DNA from 2 places in the Azonexus caeni genome. Region 2 is predicted to be linked to the other one. Evidence: predicted binding sites of a transcription regulator. Region 2 holds the regulator's gene; the other holds the start of a gene.
The links. The regulator sigma-54, encoded in region 2, starts transcription at its own class of promoters, with help from an activator protein. The targets are predictions, from matches to a motif close to TGGCACGCTTNCTGCTNA.

Region 1: ACLIIZ_RS00235 (TorF family putative porin) is a predicted target of sigma-54. The motif match lies at 2,674-2,691, and genes of this name have one in related genera.

What each region holds. Positions count from the first base shown of each region.
Region 1 is NZ_JBKJAD010000001.1:39,991-46,436, reverse strand. It holds gene ACLIIZ_RS00250 (multidrug effflux MFS transporter) at 1-758, opposite strand, end outside; gene ACLIIZ_RS00245 (YifB family Mg chelatase-like AAA ATPase) at 763-2,250, opposite strand; gene ACLIIZ_RS00240 (accessory factor UbiK family protein) at 2,255-2,503, opposite strand; gene ACLIIZ_RS00235 (TorF family putative porin) at 2,745-3,590, shown strand; gene glnK (P-II family nitrogen regulator) at 3,672-4,010, shown strand; gene ACLIIZ_RS00225 (ammonium transporter) at 4,022-5,524, shown strand; gene ACLIIZ_RS00220 (metallophosphoesterase) at 5,594-6,349, shown strand; gene ACLIIZ_RS00215 (hydrolase) at 6,355-6,446, opposite strand, start outside.
Region 2 is NZ_JBKJAD010000001.1:205,660-212,105, forward strand. It holds gene ACLIIZ_RS00890 (high affinity choline transporter 1) at 1-758, opposite strand, end outside; gene ACLIIZ_RS00895 (pseudouridine synthase) at 801-1,481, opposite strand; gene ACLIIZ_RS00900 (hypothetical protein) at 1,484-1,693, opposite strand; gene recA (recombinase RecA) at 1,897-2,925, shown strand; gene recX (recombination regulator RecX) at 2,918-3,352, shown strand; gene lptB (LPS export ABC transporter ATP-binding protein) at 3,349-4,083, shown strand; gene ACLIIZ_RS00920 (RNA polymerase factor sigma-54) at 4,111-5,568, shown strand; gene hpf (ribosome hibernation-promoting factor, HPF/YfiA family) at 5,583-5,909, shown strand; gene ptsN (PTS IIA-like nitrogen regulatory protein PtsN) at 5,966-6,415, shown strand; gene hprK (HPr(Ser) kinase/phosphatase) at 6,425-6,446, shown strand, end outside.

The DNA.
Region 1 (6,446 bases), 170 kb from region 2:
CAGAGGAAGGCGGTTTCCGGCAGACCGAGGTGACGCATCAGGAATACCGGCGACGACAGCACGTAAATGAAGAAGCCGCCGAAATTGAGCGCCAGCGCGGCGCAGGCGAAAAGGAAGCGGGGCGAGCTGAAGACCTTGCGATAGGTGCTGGCGAGATAGGCCGGGCGTAGCGACTGGCGCTTTTCCGGCGGCAGGGTTTCCGGCAGCAGGTGGAGACAGGCGATCAACAAGACGATGGTCGACAGGCTCAGGAAAGCGAAGACCGAGCGCCAGCCGAAAGCGCTTTGCAGCCAACCGCCGATTACCGGCGCAATGGCCGGCGCCAGTGCGAACATCATCGTGATTTGCGCCATCAGGCGTTGCGCGTCGGCGCCATCGTAGAGATCGCGGACGATGGCACGGCTGATGACGATGCCGGCGCCGGCGGTGATACCCTGGATGGCGCGCCAGAACCACAGTTGCCCGATGCTGCTGGCGAGCATGCAGCCGAGCGAGGCGACGCCGAACAGCGCGAGCGCGCCGAGGATCACCCGACGGCGCCCGAAGCGGTCGGCAATCGCGCCGTGCCACAGGGTCATCGCGGCGAAGGAGAAAAGGTAGGCGGACAGCGTCTGCTGCACCTCGATCTGCGTCGCGCCCAGGCGTTGGGCGATGTCCGGGAAGGACGGCAGGTAGGTGTCGATCGAGAACGGACCGAGCGCGGACAGGCAGGCGAGCAGCAGCGCCAGGCCGCGGGTACTGCGGGAGGATGGGGGCATGGAATCAGTCGGCGGCGAAGCGTCGGTACTGGATCGCTTCGGCAATATGGGCAGCCGTGATGATATCGCTTTCCGCCAGATCGGCGACGGTGCGCGCCACGCGCAGCACGCGGTGCCAGGCGCGCGCCGACAGGCCGAGCCGCTTGGTCGCCTGCTGCAGCAGGATGCGGCCGGCAGTGTCCGCCTGGCAATGCGCATCGACGCCAGCGCTGTCGAGACGGGCGTTGGCATCGCCCTGGCGCTGCTGCTGGCGGGCCCAGGCGCGGTTGACCCGCTCCCGGACCACCGCCGAGCTTTCGCCGCTGGCCGTTCCGCTCAGCGCCTCGCCGGGCAGTGCCGGGACCTCGATGATCAGGTCGATGCGGTCGAGCAGCGGGCCGGACAATTTTCCCCGGTAGCGGGCGACCTGCTCGGGCGTGCATTGGCAGCGGGCGTCGCCGTGGTGGCCGCAGGGACAGGGATTCATCGCCGCCACCAGCTGGAAACGGGCGGGAAATTCGGCCTGGCGGGCGGCGCGGGCGATGTGGATGCGGCCGGTTTCGAGTGGTTCACGCAGGGTTTCCAGGACTTTGCGGTCGAATTCGACGATTTCGTCGAGGAACAGCACGCCGTGGTGGGCCAGGCTGATTTCGCCGGGGCGCGGCGGGTTACCGCCGCCGACCAGCGCCGCCGCCGACGCGGTGTGGTGCGGACTACGGAAAATGCGCTGGCGATAGCGTTCGGCGCGGAACTGGCCGACCAGCGACAGCACGGCGGCCGATGCTCTTGCTTCGCCGTCGCTCAACGCCGGTAACAGGCCGGGCAGACGGGCGGCGAGCATCGACTTGCCGGCGCCGGGCGGGCCAATCATCAATAGCGAATGGCGCCCGGCGGCAGCGACTTCGAGCGCCCGTCGCGCCTGCGCCTGGCCGCGCACGTCGGCGAGGTCGGGCGGGGCGTCCGCGGGCGCTGCCGTGGTCGGCGCCGGGGGCGCCAGCGCACTCTGTCCCGCAAGATGGGCGCAGACGGCGAGCAGTGAAGATGCGGCGAGGATGTTGCCTTGCCCGGTCAGCGCCGCTTCGCCGGCGCTCGCCGCCGGCAGGATGAAGGTCTTGCCGTCGCCGGCTGCCTGCAGGGCCATCGCCAGCGCGCCGCGTACCGGGCGCAGTTCGCCGGAGAGCGAGAGTTCGCCAGCGAATTCGTGGCCGTTCAGGCTGGCCGCCGGAATCTGCCCGCTGGCGGCGAGGATGCCGAGGGCGATGGGCAGGTCGAAACGGCCGGATTCCTTGGGCAGGTCGGCCGGCGCCAGGTTCACGGTGATGCGGCGGGCCGGGTATTCGAAGCCGGAATTGACGATCGCGGCACGGACGCGGTCGCGCGCTTCGCGCACTTCGGTGTCGGGCAGGCCGACCAGGGTCAGTCCGGGCAGGCCGTTGGCCAGGTGCACCTCGACCGTGACCGGCGGCGCATCGAGGCCGTCGAGTCCCCGGCTGAGGGCGACGGCCAGCGCCATGAATTTATTGCGGGCTGTCGCTGCGCGCCTTTTCCAGCGCCTCGACGCGGGCTTCCAGCGCCTGCAGGCGCTCGCGGGTGCGGGCCAGCAATTGCGCCTGGATGTCGAATTCCTCGCGGGTGACCAGGTCGAGCTTGCCGAACAGGCCGCCGAGCAGCGCCTTGGCATTCTTCTCGATGTCCTTGGCCGGCGAATTGGCGAGCAGGGCACTCATCTTGTTGCCGAAATCTTCCAGGATCTTGGGGTCGAGCATGGTTTTCCTCCGTGGCCGGCGAGTTTAGCACAGCGGTATTTGCTGCGTTTTACCCCGTCGCTCGTCGCTGGTGCGTAACGGAGTGTAACTGCACCGCCTTGGTGCTCTGTTTCGGTGCGCATTCCTGGTGCGGCGCAGCAAGTCAATGAAAAAGCAGGGAAATGTGATGTTGGCACGGGTCATGCATTAGTGGCAGTACAAAACGTTTTCCTTTTCAATTTTCCTTTACAGGAGAGACACCATGAAGAAATCCCTGATCGCCGCGGCATTGCTTGGCGCTTTCGCAGCACCCGGTGCGATGCAGGTTGCGATGGCCGACGAAGCCAGCCCGCACACCATCACCGGCAACCTGACGCTGGCCAGCAGCTACCGTTTCCGCGGTATCGACCAGACTTTCGGCAAGCCGACGCTGCAGGGTGGTATCGATTACTCCCACGCCAGTGGATTCTACGCCGGTAACTGGAACTCGAACGTTTCGTCGGGTGCGGGCTTTGCCGAAGGTAACCTGGAAATGGACTTCTATGGTGGTTATCGCACCGCCTTCGGCGACGTTGGTGTCGATGTTGGTGGCATCTATTACTACTATCCGGGCTCCCATTCCCAGCCGCTGTCCGGCACCAATGCCAAGCATCCGACTTCGAACGCCAGCGGTACCGTGGACAACACTGAACTGTATGTTGCCGCCAGCTACAAGTTCCTGAGCGCGAAGTACAGCTACTCCGTCGGCGATTATTTCAATCTGCCGAAGTCCAAGGGCACCAGCTATCTCGAATTGAACGCCAACTACGATCTGGGTAACGGTTGGGGTGTCAATGGTCACGTCGGTCACTTGTTCCCGAGCGGCTACAAGTACAACACCGCTGGCTCGCAGAGCATTTCCTACACCGACTGGAAAGTTGGCGTGACCAAGGATGTCAGCGGCTGGCTGGTTGGTTTGGCCTATGTTGGTACCAATGCCAATGGTTCTTGCAGCAGCGGCGAGTTCTACTGCTTCGCCAGTTCGCTGGACAAGTCCGGTGCTCTGGGTAGCAAGACGAAGGATGCCGGTCGTGGCATCGCCGTCCTGTCGGTGACCAAGTCCTTCTGATTCATCAGTCATCTCTCCGCCGTTGCACGGGCCCGGGCGGCGGGGAGATAAAAAAAGTTTTAACCAGTTAGGGGAACACTCATGAAATTCGTTACTGCCATCATCAAGCCGTTCAAGCTTGACGAAGTGCGTGAGGCGCTGTCCGCCATCGGCGTGCAGGGCATCACGGTAACCGAGGTCAAGGGTTTCGGCCGCCAGAAAGGTCATACCGAGCTGTATCGCGGGGCCGAGTACGTCGTCGATTTCCTGCCCAAGGTGAAGCTGGAAGCTGCCGTCAAGGCCGACCAGATCGACCAGGTCATCGAAGCCATCGAGAAGTCCGCCAGCACCGGCAAGATCGGTGACGGCAAGATCTTCGTCTTCGATCTTGAACAAGTCGTCCGCATCCGCACCGGCGAGACCGGCGGCGATGCCCTGTAAGGAGTCGTGACATGAAACGAATTTTCGCAATGCTGGCCCTGCTGGGCGCGGTGACCTTCGGGGCGCCGGCCTGGGCCGAGGAAAAGGCGGCGGATGCCGCGCCCGTGGCCGCTGCCGTTGCCGAAGCGCCGGCCGCTGAAGCCGCTGCTCCCGCTCCTGCCGCTGAAGCCGCCGCTCCGGCGGAAGCGCCGGCCGCTGCGGCGCCGGTTCCCGACAAGGGCGACAACGCCTGGATCATGATCTGTGCCGCATTGGTGATCCTGATGTCGATCCCCGGCCTGGCGCTCTTCTACGGCGGTCTGGTGCGCGCGAAGAACATGCTGTCGGTACTGATGCAGGTCTTCGTCGTGTTCTCGCTGATCTCCGTCCTTTGGGTGGTCTATGGCTACTCGCTGGCCTTCACCGAGGGTAACGCCTTCTTCGGCACGCTCGACAAGTTGTTCCTCAACGGAATCACGATCGAGTCGGTTGGAGCAACCTTCACCAAGGGCGTGGTGATCTCGGAACTGATCTTCGTGATCTTCCAGGGGGCTTTTGCGGCCATCACCTGCGGTCTGATCGTCGGTTCCTTCGCCGAACGCGCCAAGTTCTCCGCGATCCTGGTCTTCATGGTCATCTGGTTCACCCTGTCCTACCTGCCGATGGCTCACATGGTCTGGTACTGGGCCGGTCCGGACGCCTACACCGATGCCGCCGCGGCTGAAGCTGCCGGTGCCACCGCTGGCTTCCTGTTCCAGAAGGGTGCCCTCGACTTCGCTGGCGGTACGGTCGTCCATATCAATGCCGCGATCGCCGGTCTGGTCGGTGCCTACATGATCGGTCGCCGTACTGGTCTGGGCTCGGTTGCCATGGCTCCGCACTCGCTGACTTTCACGATGATCGGTGCCTCGCTGCTGTGGTTCGGCTGGTTCGGTTTCAACGCCGGCTCGGCGCTCGAAGCTTCCGGCGGTTCGGCCCTGGCGATGGTCAACACCTGGGTTGCCACCTCCTGCGCGACGCTGTCCTGGATGTTCGCCGAGTGGATCTTCAAGGGCAAGCCGTCGATGCTGGGTGCCGCTTCCGGCGCCGTCGCCGGCCTGGTGGCGATCACCCCGGCTGCCGGTTTCGTCGGTGTCATGGGCGCCATCGTCATCGGCCTGCTCGCCGGCATCGTCTGCCTGTGGGGCGTCAATGGTCTGAAGCGCCTGCTCGGTGCTGACGACTCGCTCGATGTCTTCGGCGTCCATGGCGTCGGCGGCATCCTCGGTGCGATCCTGACCGGTGTCTTCGCCGATCCGGCGCTGGGCGGTACCGGTGTCTATGACTACGTTGCGAATGCGGTTGGCAGCTACGACATGGTTGCCCAAGTGACGGCCCAGGCCTGGGGCGTCGGCACCGTGATCGTCTGGTCGGGGGTTGTCTCCCTGGTCGCCTACAAGCTGGTCGATATCGCGATCGGTCTGCGGGTGCCGGAAGACGAAGAGCGTGAAGGTCTCGACCTCACCTCGCACGGCGAAAGCGCCTACCACCACTAAGCAGATTCGTAGTCTCTCTCCCTTCACGGGCACCCCAGGGTGCCCGCTTTTTTTTGTTATTCTGGCGCCATGCGCATCGTCCAGATATCCGACCTGCATCTGCAATCCGATCTCCTGTCAGGCGAGATCGATCCGTGGGCGGCGCTGGCCATGGCGCTGACCCGTCTTGCCGGTCTGCAGGCTGACGCGCTGTTGATCAGCGGCGATATCGCCGAAGCGGGTGATTCCGGCTCTTACACGCGACTGGCGTCGATCCTGGCCGGTCTGCCCCTGCCGCTGGCATTGTTGCCCGGCAATCACGACCGGCGCGCCGCGCTGTTCGCCGCTTTTCCCGGGCACTGGGACAATCCCGAAATGCTCTGTCGACGCCTCGATCTTGGGCCCTTGACCCTGCTCCTGCTCGACAGCCTGGTGCCGGGCAAGCCTTGGGGCGAGATCGGCAACGCCCAGTTGCGCTGGCTGGATGCAAATTGTCCGGAACGCCGGCGCAGCATTGTCGTCCTGCATCATCCGCCGTTTGCGGTGGGCATTCCCGGCATGGATGGAATCGGCTGTCGGGGTGGCGAGGGGCTGGCGAACTGGCTATCGCAGCGACCGCAGGTCGAGGCCGTCTGGTGTGGCCACGTGCATCGCCCGGTGTTTACCTGTTTTGCCGGAAAAATGGCGGCAACGGCGCCGTCCACCGTGCATCAGATCGCCCTGCAGGACGGGGCGTTGTCCTGGACACCCGAGCCACCGGGGCTGCTGGTGCATGACTTGCTGCCGGGCTCGCCGTTGCGCAGCCATTATCTGCCGCTGCAGGCGGCGCCAGTCATTCCCTACTGACGCGTTCAGCGAATCAGCGGCAGCAAGGCTCGGAACTCGTCCGTCCCGGCGCGCTGCAGCCATTCGAACAGCACCATCTCGGTACTGACGATGTGTA
Region 2 (6,446 bases):
GACGCGTTGACCCGCTGGAAGACGTCCTGCTGCGGGATCGAGCCGAGCGCCATGGTGAGCAGCGCGGCGATCCAGGAGACGATGTCGAGCAGGTCGGCGCTGGGCAGGAAATTCAACTTGCCGTCGGCCGCCGCCTTGCCGACGACGGCCGAAAAACCGCCGGCCATGTCGCCGGCCAGCCAGGTGACGTAAAGCAGGCCGAGGACGATGACGATCATCTGCACGAAGGTGGTCATCGCCACCGACCACATGCCGCCGAACAGCGTGTACAGCAGGACGACGCCGGCGCCGATCAGGGTGCCCTGGGTGAGCGAGATGCCACCGTCGCTGAGGACGTTGAAGACCAGGCCGAGGGCAGCCATCTGGGCGCCAACCCAGCCGAGGTAGGAAATGATGATGGCCGTCGATAGCGCGACTTCGACCTTGCGGTTGAAGCGGACCCGGAAGAAGTCGCCGAGGGTCAGCAGGTTCAGGCGGTAAAGCCGTTTGGCGAAGATCAGGCCGAACAGCATCAGGCAGATCGAGGCGCCGAGCGGGTCGGAAATCAGGCCGCGGAATCCTTCGTCGATGAAGGTCGCGGAAATGCCGAGTACGGTTTCGGCACCAAACCAGGTGGCGAAGACCATCGCCAGCACGATGGGAAACGGCAGGTTGCGGCCGGCGACGATGTAGTCGCGGGCATTGTGTACCCGGGTTGCGGCGTAGAGGCCGATGCCGATGGAAACGGCGAGATAGATGACGACGAACCAGATCAGCATGATGGCGGGTCGACTACGGCAAGGGGTTGAAAATGCGCGGAATTATAAGGTTATTGCGGCTTTTTCCAGCGCGATAAATGGCGCCGGGCAGCGAAAATTTGCCGGTCGCCCATCCGCCGGGTGCGGGAAGGCAATTTCTGCCGCGTGCAGCAGCAGTCGTGCCGCCCGGTTGGCGGCTGCGCCGGCGTACAGATCGTCGCCGAGGATGGGGTGGCCGAGCGCCGCCAGATGGACGCGCAACTGGTGCGAGCGGCCGGTCACCGGCTCCAGTTCGACGACCGTTGCGTCCAGCGCCGGGTTGCGGGCAATGACCCGGAAACGCGTCAGCGACGGCTTGCCCATTTCGTGGCTGACCATTTGCCGGGGTCGGTTCGGCCAGTCGCAGATCAGCGGCAGGTCGATTTCGCCCGCATCGTCGGCGATCAGGCCGGCGACGGCGGCGACGTAGCGCTTGTCCACCGCCCGCTCGCGGAACAGGCGGTACATCTCGCGCTGCACCGCTTCACCGCGGGCGACGACGAGGAGGCCGGAAGTGGACATGTCGAGGCGGTGGGCGATCATCGCCTCAGGCCAGTTGCGTTGCAGGCGGCTGATCACGCAGTCCTGCTTGTCGGCGCCGCGACCGGGCACGGAAAGCAGTCCGCTCGGCTTGTCGACGACCAGCAACTGGTCGTCGACATGGAGGACGACGGGATCTTCGGTGGGTGGGCAGTAAGCCTGCATGTTCAGGAACGGCGGTCCGGGATGCTGCAGCGGGCGTCGCGGAACGGCCCACCGCCATAAGTCCAGCCGCTACCAGGCGAGGTCTGCAGGCAGACTGTCGTCCCGTCGATCTTGCTGAACCAGCGGTGCCAGCTTGCCGGACGAGCCTGGGCGGCGAGAATGGAAAGACCGAGCAAGGTCGGGATCAGGTAGCGGAGAAGACGATATTTCATGATCGATATACTGTATAGTTGTACAGTAAATACTGTCCGTCAGGCAGGGGCGCAAAGCATACACCCCTGAGTGTGGCATTCGGCAGCGAATCGATTTGCCATTGGCATGTTCGCTGCCGATGGCGCATCATGATGCAGCCAGCAATTTTTGTTCCATCCCTGGCCCCTGTGCCATAATCCGCTCAACGTTTCGAGGTAAGAACATGGACGACAACAAGGCAAAGGCGCTCGCCGCAGCGCTGCAACAAATCGAAAAGCAGTTCGGCAAGGGCTCCATCATGAAGATGGGCGATGCCGAGATCGACGAAGGCATTCAGGTCGTGTCGACCGGCTCGCTCGGGCTCGATCTGGCGCTCGGCGTCGGTGGTCTGCCGCGCGGTCGTGTCGTCGAGATCTACGGTCCGGAGTCGTCGGGCAAAACCACGCTCTGTCTGCAGGTCGTCGCCGAGATGCAGAAGCTGGGCGGCGTTGCTGCCTTCATCGATGCCGAACATGCCCTCGATCCGCAATACGCGCAGAAGCTCGGCGTCAATGTCGGCGACCTGTTGATTTCGCAGCCGGACACCGGTGAGCAGGCGCTGGAGATCGCCGACATGCTGGTACGCTCCGGTTCGGTTGACATCATCGTCATCGACTCGGTCGCCGCCCTCACCCCGCGCGCCGAAATCGAAGGCGAGATGGGCGACCAGATGGTCGGCCTGCATGCCCGACTGATGTCGCAGGCGCTGCGCAAGCTGACCGCCAACATCAAGAAAACCAATACCCTGGTCATCTTCATCAACCAGATCCGGATGAAGATCGGCGTCATGTTCGGCTCGCCGGAAACCACCACCGGCGGCAACGCGCTCAAGTTCTACGCCTCGGTGCGCATGGACATCCGTCGCATCGGCGGGATCAAGAAGGGCGACGAGGTGATCGGCAACGAGACCAAGGTCAAGGTGGTCAAGAACAAGGTGTCGCCCCCGTTCCGCGAAGCCATCTTCGACATCCTCTACGGCGAGGGCATTTCCCGCGAGGGCGAGATCGTCGAGATGGGCGTCGCCCACAAGCTGATCGACAAGTCCGGCGCCTGGTATGCCTATCAGGGCGAGAAGATCGGTCAGGGCAAGGACAATGCGCGCGAGTTCCTGCGCAGCCATCCGGAAACCGCCCGCGAAATCGAGGCCAAGATCCGCGAGGCCGCCGCCGCCAAGGTGCTCAAGCCGACCCGTTCCGCCGCTGGAGATGACTGAACTGCGCAATCGCGCCCTGCAACTTCTGGCCCGGCGGGAGCACAGCCGGGCCGAACTGCATGCCCGACTGGCCACCCAGGCCGAGTCCGGCGAGGCGCTGCTGGCGGTGCTCGATGCCCTGGAGCAGCAGGGGCTGCTGTCCGACGATCGCTATGCCAGGCAACGCGTGGTCGCCCATGCCGGGCGCTACGGCAATGCCCGTCTGCGGCAGGAACTGAAGCAGCGCGGTATCGGCGAGAGCGAGATCGAAGCGGCGCTGCCGGAAGCGGGCGATGAAGTAGAGCGCTGCCGGGCAATCTGGGCCAGGAAGTTCGGTCAGCCGCCGGAAACACCGGAAGCGCGTGCAAAACAGACGCGTTTCCTGCAGTATCGCGGCTTTTCCCATGAAGCGATCCGCCATGTCCTGCGTGGAGTCGAAGACGAATGAGCCTGCCGTCAGCCACCCTGTCCGCCCATAACCTCAAGAAGCGCTACAAGGCGCGGACCGTCGTCGAGGATGTTTCCTTCGAAGTCAGGTCAGGTGAGGTGGTCGGTCTGCTTGGCCCGAACGGCGCCGGCAAGACTACCTGCTTCTACATGGTCGTCGGGCTGGTGGTCGCCGACGGCGGCGAGGTCTATATCGACGAGGAGCGCCTGACGCATCAGGCGATGCATGCCCGCGCTAGGCTCGGGCTCTCCTATCTGCCACAGGAAGCGTCGGTGTTCCGCAAGTTGAACGTCGAGGAAAACATCCAGGCGGTGCTCGAACTGCAGAAGCTGTCGCCCACCGAGATCGCTGCCCGTCTTGAGGAGTTGTTGAGCGAACTGCACATCGGCCATGTCCGCCACGTCAATGCGGCGGCGCTTTCCGGCGGCGAGCGGCGGCGCGTCGAGATTGCCCGGGCGCTGGCGACCAACCCGCGCTTCATTCTGCTCGACGAACCCTTTGCCGGTGTCGACCCGATCGCCGTGCTGGAAATCCAGAAAATCATCCGTTTCCTCAAGGAACGCGGCATCGGCGTCCTGATTACCGACCATAATGTTCGCGAGACCCTCGGCATCTGCGATCACGCGGTGATCATCAATGCCGGCCATGTCCTGGCTTCTGGACGGCCGGAAGAAATTGTCGACAACGAAAGCGTGCGCAAGGTATATCTGGGTGAACATTTCCGGCTTTGACCTCTTCGTGACCAGACCATTTCCGCAATGAAACCGGCTCTCCAGCTCAAACTCTCGCAACATCTCGCCCTGACGCCGCAACTGCAGCAGTCGATCAAGCTGCTGCAACTGTCGACGGTCGAGATGCAGCAGGAGATCGAACGCTACCTGCTGGAAAATCCGATGCTGGAGCGTGACGACGACGGCCCGACGGAATCGTACGCGGCCGCCCAGCAATTCGATTCACCGGACAAGACGAGCCAGACGGATAACACTGCTGCGCCGGAAAGCCGCGAGGACGTCCAGGGCGAGCCGCCGATGACGCCTGACGACGTCGACGACGACCGCTGGTCGAGCGATGCCGGCACCTTTACCGGCGCCGGGCGCGACGAGGACGACGATACCGACCCGCAGGACAGTCACGCGGCCAATGTCAGCTTGCGCGAGCATCTCGGCTGGCAACTGGGGATGACCCAGATGTCGGAACGCGATCGCAGTCTGGTCCGTTTCCTGATTGAGGCGCTCGACGACGACGGTTACCTGGCGACGCCGCTCGAGGAACTCTGGGAAACGCTGCCCGCCGAGTACGAAGTCGAACTCGAAGAACTCGACATCGCCCTGCGCCACATCCAGAACTTCGATCCGACCGGTGTTGGCGCCCGCGATCTGCGCGAGTGTCTGCTGCTGCAGCTCAAGGTCGAGGAAGATTGCGCCGAGCGGACGCTGGCCATGGCCATCGCCGACAAGCACCTGGAACTCCTGGCTGCCCGTGACTTTGCGCGGATCCGCCGGCTCACCGGTTGCGACGACGAAATCCTCAAGGGCGCCCACGAGCTGATCACCAGCCTCAATCCGCGGCCGGCTGCCGGCTATTCGCAGATTGAAGCCCGTTACATCACGCCCGATGTCATCGTCAAGAAACTCAAGGGCAAGTGGACGGCCTACATCAACCCCGATGCCTACCCTCGCCTGCGTATCAACCGTTTGTACGCGGAAATCCTCGCCAAGCAGCGGCGCGGCAACGGCAACCTGAGCGGCCAGCTGCAGGAAGCGCGCTGGCTGATCAAGAACGTCCAGCAGCGTTTCGAGACCATCCACCGCGTCACCCAGGCCATCGTCGACCGCCAGCGCCAGTTCTTCGAGCACGGCGAAGTCGCGATGCGGCCGCTGGTCCTGCGCGAGATCGCCGACCTGCTCGGTCTCCACGAATCGACCATTTCACGCGTCACGAGCCAGAAGTACATGGCGACGCCGCGGGGAATTTTCGAGCTCAAATACTTCTTTGGCAGCCACGTATCCACCGATACTGGCGGTGCCTGTTCTGCCACCGCCATCCGTGCCCTGATCAAGCAATTGATTTCGGCCGAGGATGGCAAGAAGCCCTTGTCGGATAGTCAATTATCCGAAATACTAGGCCAGCAGGGAATCGTCGTTGCCCGACGCACGGTCGCCAAATACCGCGAATCGTTGAACATCCCGCCGGTCAATTTACGAAAGACCCTGTAGAGAGAGGAGAAAAAATGAATCTGCAAATCAGCGGTCATCACATTGAAGTCACCCCGGCGCTGCGCGAATACGTCGAGAACAAGCTGGAACCCGTCCTGCGTCACTTCGACAAGGTTACCGGCGTCAGCGTCGTGCTCTCGGTTGAAAAGCTCAAGCAGCAGGCGGAAGTCACCCTGCACGTGCCGGGCAAGGATATCCATGTCGAGGAAGCCGGCGACGATCTCTACGCGGCGATCGATGCGATGTTCGACAAGCTCGACCGTCAGGTCCAGAAATACAAGCAGAAGGTGCAGGATCACCACCGTGGTGAAAAGCCGTCGCAGCACCTAGAAGGCGAATAAGCCGGCCCTGACCGCAGTCGTTTCCGGCTGCGGTCTCTTTGCTTCAACACTCTCCCATGAACCCCTTAGACAACATTCTGACTGCCGACCAGGTCCTGCTTGATTTGGATGCGAGCAGCAAGAAACGTGTTTTCGAACAGGCCGGGATGCTTTTCGAAAGTCGTCTCGGCATGGCCCGTACGCAGATTTTCGACAGCCTGTTTGCCCGTGAGAAGCTGGGCTCCACCGGCCTCGGCCAGGGTATCGCGATCCCGCACGGCCGCATCAAGGGCCTGAAACAGGCGGCTGGTGCGCTGATCCGGCTGGCCACGCCGATTCCCTTCGACTCGCCGGACGGCCGACCGGTAACCCTGCTTTTCGTCCTGCTGGTACCGGAACAGGCGACCGAGGAACATCTGCAGATCCTGTCCGAGCTGGCGCAACGCTTCTCCGATCGCGCTTTCCGCGAAGCCCTGCTGGCAGCTCCCGACGTAGCGACCGTTCTCTCCCTGTTCAAGAAATCCTGATTCCGCGCCGTGCGCCACATCAGCCTTGAGC